DNA from 3 places in the Streptomyces sp. NPDC014006 genome. Region 3 is predicted to be linked to each of the others. Evidence: riboswitches for the same ligand, from Rfam matches in the RefSeq annotation. Region 3 holds a riboswitch; each other region holds the start of a gene.
What was found. A riboswitch is a leader RNA that binds a small molecule or an ion and turns the genes downstream of it on or off. The one in region 3 is predicted to bind cobalamin.
Positions count from the first base shown of each region.

Region 1 (3,261 bases), on a different contig from region 3:
TGGCCCACCGGCCGACCACGCAGGGCGGTGAGCCCGAGGCGGAGGAGGCCGGCGGCCTCGGCGACGCGGGCGCGGTGTGCGCGGTCGCCGATCCGGCGGGGATCACGACGCGGCTGCTGCCGGTGGAGGTGTCGCTGGCCCCGGGTCCTGGCCGGGGGCAGACGGTCGTCGACCGGCGCCCGCGCCCCGGCGAGTCCGAGATCCACGAGGGCGCCCGCGAACAGCCCCTGGTGGACGTGGCGCTGGAGGTCGACGTCGACCGGTACGTGAGGCTGTACCTGGAGACCGTCGAGCGCTAGTCGGCGGCGGAGGCCGTCCAGCGTTCCTCCACCCTGGCCAGCCTCCAGTACGCCAGCGCCACCGCCCACACCAGGACGAACAGGCCGACGATGAGGTAGCCGACGCTGTCCAGGTCGATCCCGGCGATCCAGCCGGTGACGCCGTCGCTCAGGCCGAACTTGTCGTGCAGCACGCCGACCAGCTCGATGGTGCCGATCACGAACGCGACGGCGATGGACAGGCCGGTGATGGCGAGGTTGTAGAACACCTTGCGGACCGGGTGGGAGAACGCCCACTGGTAGGCGAAGTTCATGAACGTGCCGTCCAGGGTGTCGAACAGGCACATGCCGGCCGTGAACAGCAGCGGCAGGCACAGGATGGCGTACCAGGGCAGTCCGGCGGCCGCGCCCGAGCCGGCCATCACCATCAGGGTGACCTCGGTGGCGGTCTCGAAGCCGAGGCCGAAGAGGAAGCCGAGCGGATACATCTGGCCCGGCCGGGAGATCGAGCGGGTGAGGCGGCCGAGGAAGCGGTTCATGAACCCGCGCGAGTCCAGGTGCCGCTCCAGCTCGGACTCGTCGTACGTGCCCGCCCGCATCGACCGGAACACCTTCAGGATGCCGAACAGGGCGACCAGGTTGAGGGCGGCGATGAGGTACAGGAAGGCACCGGCGACGGTCGTGCCGAGGAAGCCGAGCACCTGGTGGGTGGTGGACCCCTCGTTGGTGACCCGGTCGGCGAGCTGGGTGCCGGCCGCGATCATCACCGCGAGGACGATCACGACGCTGGAGTGGCCGAGCGCGAACCAGAAGCCCACGGACACCGGGCGTTTGCCGTCGGCCATGAGCTTGCGGGTGGTGTTGTCGATGGCGGCGATGTGATCGGCGTCGAAGGCGTGCCGCACGCCCAGGGTGTAGGCGGTGACGCCGAGGCCGATGCCGAAGGCCTTGCTGCCGACCTCGTAGTGGCCAGGTACGACGAGGAGGAAGAGGATCCCGAAGGCGACGACGTGCAGGGCGGCGATGGCGGCCATCAGCCCGGCGGTCTTCACGGTGTCCTCGCGGCGCCATGTGAAGGTGGCCTTCGCGGTCGTCGTCGGGGCAGGGTCGGGCAAGGTCATCCGGTCACGCTCCAGCACCTCGTGGATCTCTTCGTGAGCTGCCGTGGCCGGTCTCCTGGCTGCCGGGTCATGCGTCCGCCGTCCCTGCCTTCCCGGTCGTACGACCAGTGGCCCGGCGTGAGCCGGACGGGACGAGAACTCCCCGATCACAGTGGCGAGGGCCGCGCCGGTTTCCCACCGGCTTCCCGAACACCACGGCCCGCCCACGGTAGGGGGGCCGAGGGTCTTCTGCATACCTGCACAGCTGTGCAGGTATGCAAGATCACAATCGGGGCGGGAGAATGCGGGCATGCACCTCGTGCCCCCCGACCGCGCCGACCGCCGCACCATCGACGGTCACCGTGTCTGTGACGCCATCGCGGCCATCGGCGACGCCGCCCACGTGCGTGCCTGGGCCGACCGCTTCTCGCTGCTCGCCGACCCCAACCGGCTCGCCCTCCTGCTCGCCCTGCACCGCACCGGCCCGCTCGCGGTGTCCGACCTGGCGATCGCGACGGGCATGAACGACCCCGCGGTGTCGCAGGCCCTGCGGCTGCTGCGGGCGTCCGGGACGGTGGCGGGGGAGAAGCAGGGCCGGGTGGTCCGTTACCGGGTGGTCGACCCGGACGTGCAGACCCTGCTCGCGCGGTGCACCGCCGACGGCGCCTGACCCGCGCCCACACGGGCACGTTCCCTTTCGGGGTGAAGTGGACAGTCATCTCCCTGTCGTGCCCGAACCGGCGAACGGAGACCGCGTGCCCGATCTCTCCTCCCGCGACCCCGACTGGTGGCGGCAGGCCGTCGTCTACCAGGTCTACCCCCGCAGCTTCGCCGACGCCGACGGTGACGGTCTCGGCGACCTGCGCGGGATCACCGACCGCCTGACCCACCTGGCCGCGCTCGGCGTCGACGCGCTGTGGCTGAGCCCGTTCTACCCCTCCGAACTCGCCGACGGCGGCTACGACGTCGCCGACCACCGTGCCGTCGACCCGCGCCTGGGCAGCCTGGACCACTTCGACGCGCTCGTCGCCGAGGCGCACCGGCTGGGCCTGAAGCTCGTCGTCGACATCGTCCCCAACCACACCTCGCACCAGCACGCCTGGTTCCAGGAGGCCCTGCGCGCCGGGCCGGGTTCGCGCGCCCGCGAGCGGTACGTCTTCCGGGACGGCCGCGGTGTCCACGGGGAGCTGCCGCCCTCGGACTGGCAGTCGGTGTTCGGCGGCAGCGCCTGGGAGCGGGTGCCGGACGGGCAGTGGTACCTGCATCTGTTCGCCCGCGAGCAGCCCGACCTGAACTGGGCCGACGAGGAGGTGCGCGCCGACCTGCTCGCCACGCTGCGCTTCTGGGCCGACCGGGGCGTGGACGGCTTCCGCGTGGACGTCGCCCACGCCCTGGCCAAGGACCTGAGCGAGCCGCTGCGCGACCTCGGCGCACCCGAGCTGAGCGACGAGGCGGCCCTGACGGTGCTGCCCCCGGGCAGCCATCCCTTCTACGACCGCGACGAGGTGCACGAGATCTACCGGGACTGGCGCCGCCTGCTCGACGCCTACTCCCCGCCCCGCGCGGCCATCGCCGAGGCATGGGTGCCGGGGGAGCGCCGCGCGCTGTACGCCCGGCCGGACGAGCTCGGGCAGGCGTTCAACTTCGAGTTTCTGCAGGCTCCCTGGCACGCGGACGCGCTGCGCGAGGTCATCACCGCGTCGCTGGCCGGCGCCCGTGCCGTCGGCGCCACCGCCACCTGGGTGCTGTCCAACCACGACGTCGTGCGGCACGCCTCCCGGCTGATGCTGCCACCGGGCACCGACGACAACGCCTGGCTGCTGTCCGGCGGGCACGCGCCCCGGATCGACCCGGCGGCCGGGCTGCGCCGGGCCCGCGCCGCG
Region 1 covers NZ_JBICAJ010000003.1:315,981-319,241, reverse strand. Annotated here, with positions in the region: gene ACF1GV_RS13675 (nucleoside hydrolase) at 1-299, shown strand, start outside; gene ACF1GV_RS13670 (HoxN/HupN/NixA family nickel/cobalt transporter) at 296-1,399, opposite strand; cobalamin riboswitch at 1,427-1,611, opposite strand; gene ACF1GV_RS13665 (ArsR/SmtB family transcription factor) at 1,689-2,048, shown strand; gene ACF1GV_RS13660 (glycoside hydrolase family 13 protein) at 2,086-3,261, shown strand, end outside.
Region 1: it holds a riboswitch for cobalamin, as region 3 does, so the genes downstream of both, ACF1GV_RS13670 (HoxN/HupN/NixA family nickel/cobalt transporter) here and ACF1GV_RS06175 (cobalamin biosynthesis protein) in region 3, are expected to answer to the same signal.

Region 2 (3,261 bases), on a different contig from region 3:
GCCGACAAGGCGGCCGCCACCTGGATCGTGCGGGCCGGTCTGGGCGACGCCTCCTGCGTCTCCTTCGAGTCCGCCGACAAACCGGGCCAGTACCTGCGCCACTACGACTTCCGGCTGCGCGTCGACACCATCGACAGCAGCGCGCTGTCCCGGCAGGACGCCACGTTCTGCCCGCAGGCCGGTCACAACGGGCAGGGCGTGTCGCTCCGGTCCGCCAACTACCCCGGCGACTTCGTGCGCCACTACGAACACGCCGTCTACATCGCCGGTGACGGAGGATCCCACGCCTGGGACAACGCCGCACTCTGGGCCGACGACACCAGCTGGGCCGTAACCACCCCCTGGGCCTGACGCGTACCCGGGGCGGGTGGGGGCACTCGGCCGGGGCCCCCACCCGCCCCCGCGAGCCGCGGAGGGCCCCGACGGAGGAGGTTCCCGTGTGCCGCCTGTTCGGCCTCAGCAGCGCTCCGCGACGGACGTACGCCACCTTCTGGCTCCTGGACGCCCCCGACAGTCTCAGCAAGCAGAGTCACCGCGACCCCGACGGCACCGGCCTCGGCCACTTCACCGCCGACGGCACCCCCCGCGTCGACAAGGCACCCATCGCGGCCTACCGCGACCGCGCCTTCGCACGGGAGGCCCGGCAGGAGGAGTCGGCGACCTTCATCGCCCATGTGCGCTTCGCCTCCACCGGCAGCCTGGACGTCCGTAACACCCACCCCTTCGAGCAGGCGGGGCGGCTCTTCGCGCACAACGGGGTGATCGAGGGCCTCGACGCACTCGACGACCACTTGGGGGAGGACCGCTCACTGGTCCGGGGCGACACCGACTCCGAGCGCTTCTTCGCCCTGATCAGCCGGGAGACCCGACGACACGACGGGGACGTCACCACCGGCATCCGGCAGGCCGCCCGCTGGATCGCCGCGCGCCTGCCCGTCTACGCCATGAACCTGATCCTCATCAGCCCACAGGAGCTGTGGGCACTGCGCTACCCGGACACCCACGGCCTGTACGTCCTGCAGCGCCCGGCGGGCGGCCAGCACGGCAGCAGGCACCTCGACCACAGCGGCAGCGACGGCCGGATGCGCGTCCACTCGGCACCCCTCGCCGACCACCCCGCCGTCATCGTCGCCAGCGAGCGCATGGACGACAACCCGCACTGGCGCCCGATGGAGTCCGGTGAGCTCCTCCACGTCGGCCCCGACCTGCGCACCACCCACCGGGTCGTCCTGCCGGACCCTCCGGCCCACCGGCTCACCCTCGACGATCTGCATCCCGACGCGGCAGCCTCGCAGAAGGCCGCCTGATCCGTCCCTCGAACAGCCGGCCCGCCATCCGGTTCAGTCCGCCGCCCCCGGCCGGTCGCCCCGGCCCCGTCGCCCCCGCCCGGTCCGAGAGGAAGATCACGCCGGGCCAGGCCGTCTTGGCCATGGACGCGTCACGCGGTACGGTCTGTCCGAATCGACGACGGCGAGACGGAAGCCGGTGGGAATCCGGCACGGTCGCGCCACTGTGTGCGAAGCCCTGAGGAGGGGTGCTCGCGAGTCAGACCCGTGGCCGTCGTCCAGTGCACCACCGAGATGGGACGCGAACTCCCAGAGGAGGCCCCGCCATGGCCCAGCACGTCGCCCAGCCGACTGCCACCACCCCCGCTGTTCCCGCCACGCTGCCGTTGAAGGCGATCGCCCCCTGGGCGGTCTTCGCCGGCGTCCTGATGCTGGTCCTGCTGTACTTCGTCGGCGCCGAGCAGGGCGCCACCGCCGTGTTCGACGGCACGGACGTCCACGAGTGGGTGCACGACGCCCGCCACCTGCTCGGTTTCCCCTGCCACTGACGCCAGGGACGCCGCGCACCCATGAACTCCGCAACGGTAAGAAACCTTCTCGTGCGGGGCATGCTCGCCGGCCTCGCCGCCGGCGTGCTCGCCCTCGTCGTCGCCTACCTCCTGGGTGAGCCCAGCGTCGACAAGGCGATCGCCTTCGAGGGCGCCCACTCCCATGAGCACGAGATGGAGGCCGTCTCCCGGTCCCTGCAGTCCACCGCCGGTCTCGCCACCGGTGTCCTGGTCTACGGGGTCGCCTTCGGCGGCATCGCCGCGCTCGCGTACGCCTTCGCCCTCGGCCGGGTCGGCCGCTTCGGTCCGCGGGCCACCGCACTGCTGCTGTCCGGCTGTGCGCTCCTGACCGTCTACGTCGTGCCGTTCCTGAAGTACCCGGCCAATCCGCCGTCGGTCGGCGACCCCGACACCATCGGCAAGCGGACCACCCTCTACTTCCTGATGATGCTGCTCAGCGTCCTCCTCGCGGTCGCCGCCACCTTGGTGGGCAAGCGGCTCACGGCGGTCCTGGGCACCTGGTGGGCGACCGTCGTCGCGGTGGCCGCGTTCGCCGCGGTGATCGGCCTGGCCTACCAGTTCCTCCCCGTCGTCAACGAGGTGCCGAAGGACTTCCCGGCCGCCCTGCTGTGGCGGTTCCGGCTCTCCGCGCTGGGCATCCAGACCGCGATGTGGGCCGGGTTCGGCCTGCTCTTCGGCGAGTTGGCCGAACGCCTGCTGAACCCCAGGCCGGCGAAGGCCGACACCGGGCGAACGGTTCCGGCCACGCACTGACTCGTTCCGGACGACGAAGGGCCCTACGGAACTATCCGCAGGGCCCTTCGTCGCATCCGGGCCGCACTCAGCGTGGGGAAGGTGTGTCCGACGCGGCCAGGTGCCGCCCGAGCCGCAGATTCCAGCGTCCCGAGCGGCCGCTCAGCTCGGTGACGGCCAACGGCGGTACGTCGAGCCGCCAGAAGGCCGCCGCGCCCAGCCCCAGGGCGTGCACGACGGCGGCCCGAACCACCTCCGGCTCGACCACGGCGACCGTACGGCCGTCGAAGTCCCGTGCGCTGTCCAGCCAGTGGCCGACCCGCGTGCACAACTCGTGCACGGACTCACCCCCGTGCGGCGCGCTGTCGGGATCGGCGAGCCAACGGGCCACCTCCTCCGGCTCGGCGGCGCCCACCTCGTCCAGGGTGAGACCGCGCCAACGGCCCACGTCCCAGGCCCCGAGCTCCGGCGTCCGCGCGCCGTCGAGGCCGAGCGCCTCCGCGGTCTGCCGGCAGCGCACACTCGGCGACGTCAGCACGCGGGCGGCAGGGGGAAGGGACCCCGCTGCGGCCCGGGCCCGGGCCGCCCCCACGTCGTCGATCGCGTCACCGTCGTCGAAGCGGGCCTGCCGCAGCGACGGGCTCGAGGCGGGCGAGACGAAGAGAACACGGCTG
Region 2 covers NZ_JBICAJ010000010.1:154,115-157,375, forward strand. Annotated here, with positions in the region: gene ACF1GV_RS30375 (alpha-L-arabinofuranosidase B) at 1-351, shown strand, start outside; gene ACF1GV_RS30380 (class II glutamine amidotransferase) at 438-1,307, shown strand; cobalamin riboswitch at 1,433-1,576, shown strand; gene ACF1GV_RS30385 (CbtB-domain containing protein) at 1,613-1,834, shown strand; gene ACF1GV_RS30390 (CbtA family protein) at 1,856-2,608, shown strand; gene ACF1GV_RS30395 (histidine phosphatase family protein) at 2,676-3,261, opposite strand, start outside.
Region 2: it holds a riboswitch for cobalamin, as region 3 does, so the genes downstream of both, ACF1GV_RS30385 (CbtB-domain containing protein) here and ACF1GV_RS06175 (cobalamin biosynthesis protein) in region 3, are expected to answer to the same signal.

Region 3 (3,261 bases):
GCTCCAGCAGGGAGACGTCGCCGCGGAACTTGTTCACCAGGAAGCCGGCGACCAGTTCCTGGTCCTCGGGTGAGAGCAGGGCGAGCGTGCCGAAGAAGGACGCGAAGACGCCCCCGCGGTCGATGTCGCCGACGACGAGCACGGGCAGCCGCGCGCCCCGCGCGATGCCCATGTTCACGATGTCGGTCCGGCGCAGATTGATCTCGGCCGGTGAGCCGGCCCCCTCGCAGATCACCGCGTCATACGTGCCCCGCAACTCGGCCAGGCACTCCAGGACCGTCCCCAGCAGCTTCTGCTGGCGTCCGCCGTGGTAGCCGCGTGCGCTCATCTCGCCCACCGGCTTGCCCAGCAGCACCACTTGGCTGCTCTGCTCGCCGCCGGGCTTGAGCAGCACCGGGTTCATCAACGCGGTCGGCTCGATCCGGCAGGCCTGGGCCTGCATGGCCTGCGCCCGCCCGATCTCGGCGCCCTCGCGGGTGACGAAGGAGTTCAGGGACATGTTCTGCGCCTTGAAGGGCGCCACCTTCACGCCCTGCCGCACCAGCCACCGGCAGATCCCGGCGGTGACGACGCTCTTGCCGGCGTCGGAGGTGGTGCCGGCGACGAGGAGACCGCCGTTCATCGATCACGCCCCTTCCCGATGACGTTCATCGATTGCGCCCCTTCCGGATGAGGTGTGCGCCCGCGCACACGCCGAGCGCCAGCCAGCTCACGCGCCGGGACAGCCGTACCGCCCGCGCGATGTCCTCGGTCCCGACGGCGCGCCCCCGCGGGTTCAGCACGGGCCGGTGTTCCACGCGCCCGCCGTACGACAGGGTGCCGCCCAGCCGCAGGCCGAGCGCGCCCGCGAAGGAGGCCTCCACGGGGCCCGCGTTGGGGCTCGGGTGCTTCACCGCGTCCGCCCGCCACGCCCGTACGGCGCCACGCCGGTCCGGGCCGGTGAGCACGGCGAGGGCGGCGGTCAGCCGGGCGCCCGGCCAGCCGGCCACGTCGTCGAGGCGGGCGGAGGCCCAGCCGAAGCGCCGCAGCCGCGGCGACTTGTGACCGACCATCGCATCCAGGGTGTTGACGGCCCGGAACCCGAGCAGCCCGGGCACCCCGCCGACGGCGCCCCACACCAGCGCGCCCACGACGGCGTCGGAGGTGTTCTCGGCGACCGACTCGACCACGGCCCGGGCGATCCCGTCGGCGTCCAGCGCCTGGGGGTCACGGCCGCACAGATGGGGCAGCCGGGCCCGCGCCGCCTCCACGTCCCCGGCTTCCAGGGCGCGCCCGATGGCGCCGGCCTCGCGTGCGAGGGAGGTCCCCCCGACCACGGACCAGGTGGCGGCGGCGGTCAGCGCGACCGAGGCGGCGGGGGAGCGGCGCACCGAGCGGGCGGCCACGGCCCCGAGCGCGACGGCGCCTCCGGCGCAGACGGCGGTGTGCAGGGCGCCCCAGCCGCGGTGGTCGCGCCACAGGGTGCGCTCGACGGCGTCCGCGGCCCGTCCGAACACGGCGACCGGGTGCCCGCGGCGCGGATCACCGAGGAGGAGGTCACCGAGGAGGCCGGCGGCGGCGCCGTACGCGAAGACGCGTTCGGCTCGCATCGGGCTCAGCCGGCCGTGGGGTCGAGCGGAGCGTCGCTGATGGGCCTGGTCCTCAACCGGCAGCCGCGCATGGCGTCATGTCCTCACTCAGGGTGTCCGCGCCCTGGTTAGAAGGAGATTCGGCGGTGAGAGTTCCTGGCTCCCGGGGTTGCACACCCCGGTGACAGTGGCGGGACCGCGCCGGACTTCCACCGGCTTCCTCTCCTGCACGCCGCAAACTTGGCTCCGGCAGTCCACCACGGCTGTCAGAGGGCCGTCAACTTGCCCTTGACCTGGGGCGGAGGAGTGTGGGCAGGCCCACACGGAGGCGACCTGCCAGGTCACAAAGGAACGCGGGGTGCCGCTCGGGCACCCCGCGTTTTTCGTTGACGAGGCCGGTCAGGCGACGATCAGGCTGATGCCGTACGCCACCGCCGCCGCGCACGCCGCGAAGCAGGCGTACGCGCCGGTGACCGCGAGGGCGGCCGAACCGCCCTGCGCCTGGACCCGCTCGCGGCGGGACAGGCCCATGATGCCGAGGGTGAACAGGGCCACCAGACCCACGGTGACCATGAGGCTGACACCGAAGACGGAGCCGAGGGCCGCCCAGTCGATCTTCATGCTGCTTCTCTTCCTTCGTACCCGAAAGCGGCGGTCAGACGGCCGGGGCCGGGTTCGCGGTGGCCGGCTGCTCCGCCGTCGCGGCGGCGGGGGCGGGGATGGTGGCCGTCAGGCCGTCCGTGACCGCCGGGCCGGCGGCCGGAGGCGGGGTCACGGCGGCGATCGCGGTGGTGACCACGCCGGCCGGCTCCTCCTCCACGGCGTTGACGTTGGTGTGGTCGACGACCTCGCGGCGGGAGACCTTCCAGATGCCGAAGCTGGCGGACACCAGGAAGACGGCGACCAGCGCGGTGCCCCAGGCGCCGAAGCCGGTGACGTACTCGGCGAGCGCGCCGACCAGCGCGGCGGCCGGCAGGGTCAGCACCCAGGCGACGAGCATCCGGGTCGCGGTCGACCAGCGCACCACGCCGCCCTTGCGGCCCACGCCCGCGCCCATCACGGAGCCGGAGACGACGTGCGTGGTGGACAGCGAGAAGCCGAGGTGGGAGGAGGCGAGGATGGCGGTGGCCGCGCTGGTCTGGGCGGCGAAGCCCTGCTGCGGCTGCATGTCCGTCAGGCCCTTGCCCATGGTGCGGATGATGCGCCAGCCGCCGATGTAGGTGCCGAGCGCGATGGCCAGGCCGGCGGAGAGGATCACCCAGGTGGGCGGGTCGGAGTCGGGCGCGATGGCGCCGCCCGCGACCAGGGCGAGGGTGATGATGCCCATCGTCTTCTGCGCGTCGTTGGTGCCGTGGGCGAGGGAGACCAGGCCCGCGGAGGCGATCTGGCCGGCCCGGTAGCCCTTCTCGGCGGCCTTGCCGTCGGCCTTCTTGCCCAGCGTGTACGACAGACGGGTCGCGACCATCGCCGCGACGCCGGCGACGACCGGGGCGGCGACCGCGGGCAGCAGCACCTTGGTGACGAGCACGTCACCGTGGACGGCGCCGAAGCCGGCGGAGGCGACGGTGGCGCCGATCAGACCGCCCATGAGGGCGTGCGAGGAGCTGGAGGGCAGGCCCACGAGCCAGGTCAGCAGGTTCCAGAGGATCGCGCCGACCAGGGCGGCGAAGATGACCTCGGGACGGATGCCGCT
Region 3 covers NZ_JBICAJ010000001.1:1,351,096-1,354,356, forward strand. Annotated here, with positions in the region: gene ACF1GV_RS06170 (cobyric acid synthase) at 1-622, opposite strand, end outside; gene ACF1GV_RS06175 (cobalamin biosynthesis protein) at 648-1,589, opposite strand; cobalamin riboswitch at 1,696-1,842, opposite strand; gene ACF1GV_RS06180 (hypothetical protein) at 1,968-2,189, opposite strand; gene ACF1GV_RS06185 (anion permease) at 2,224-3,261, opposite strand, start outside.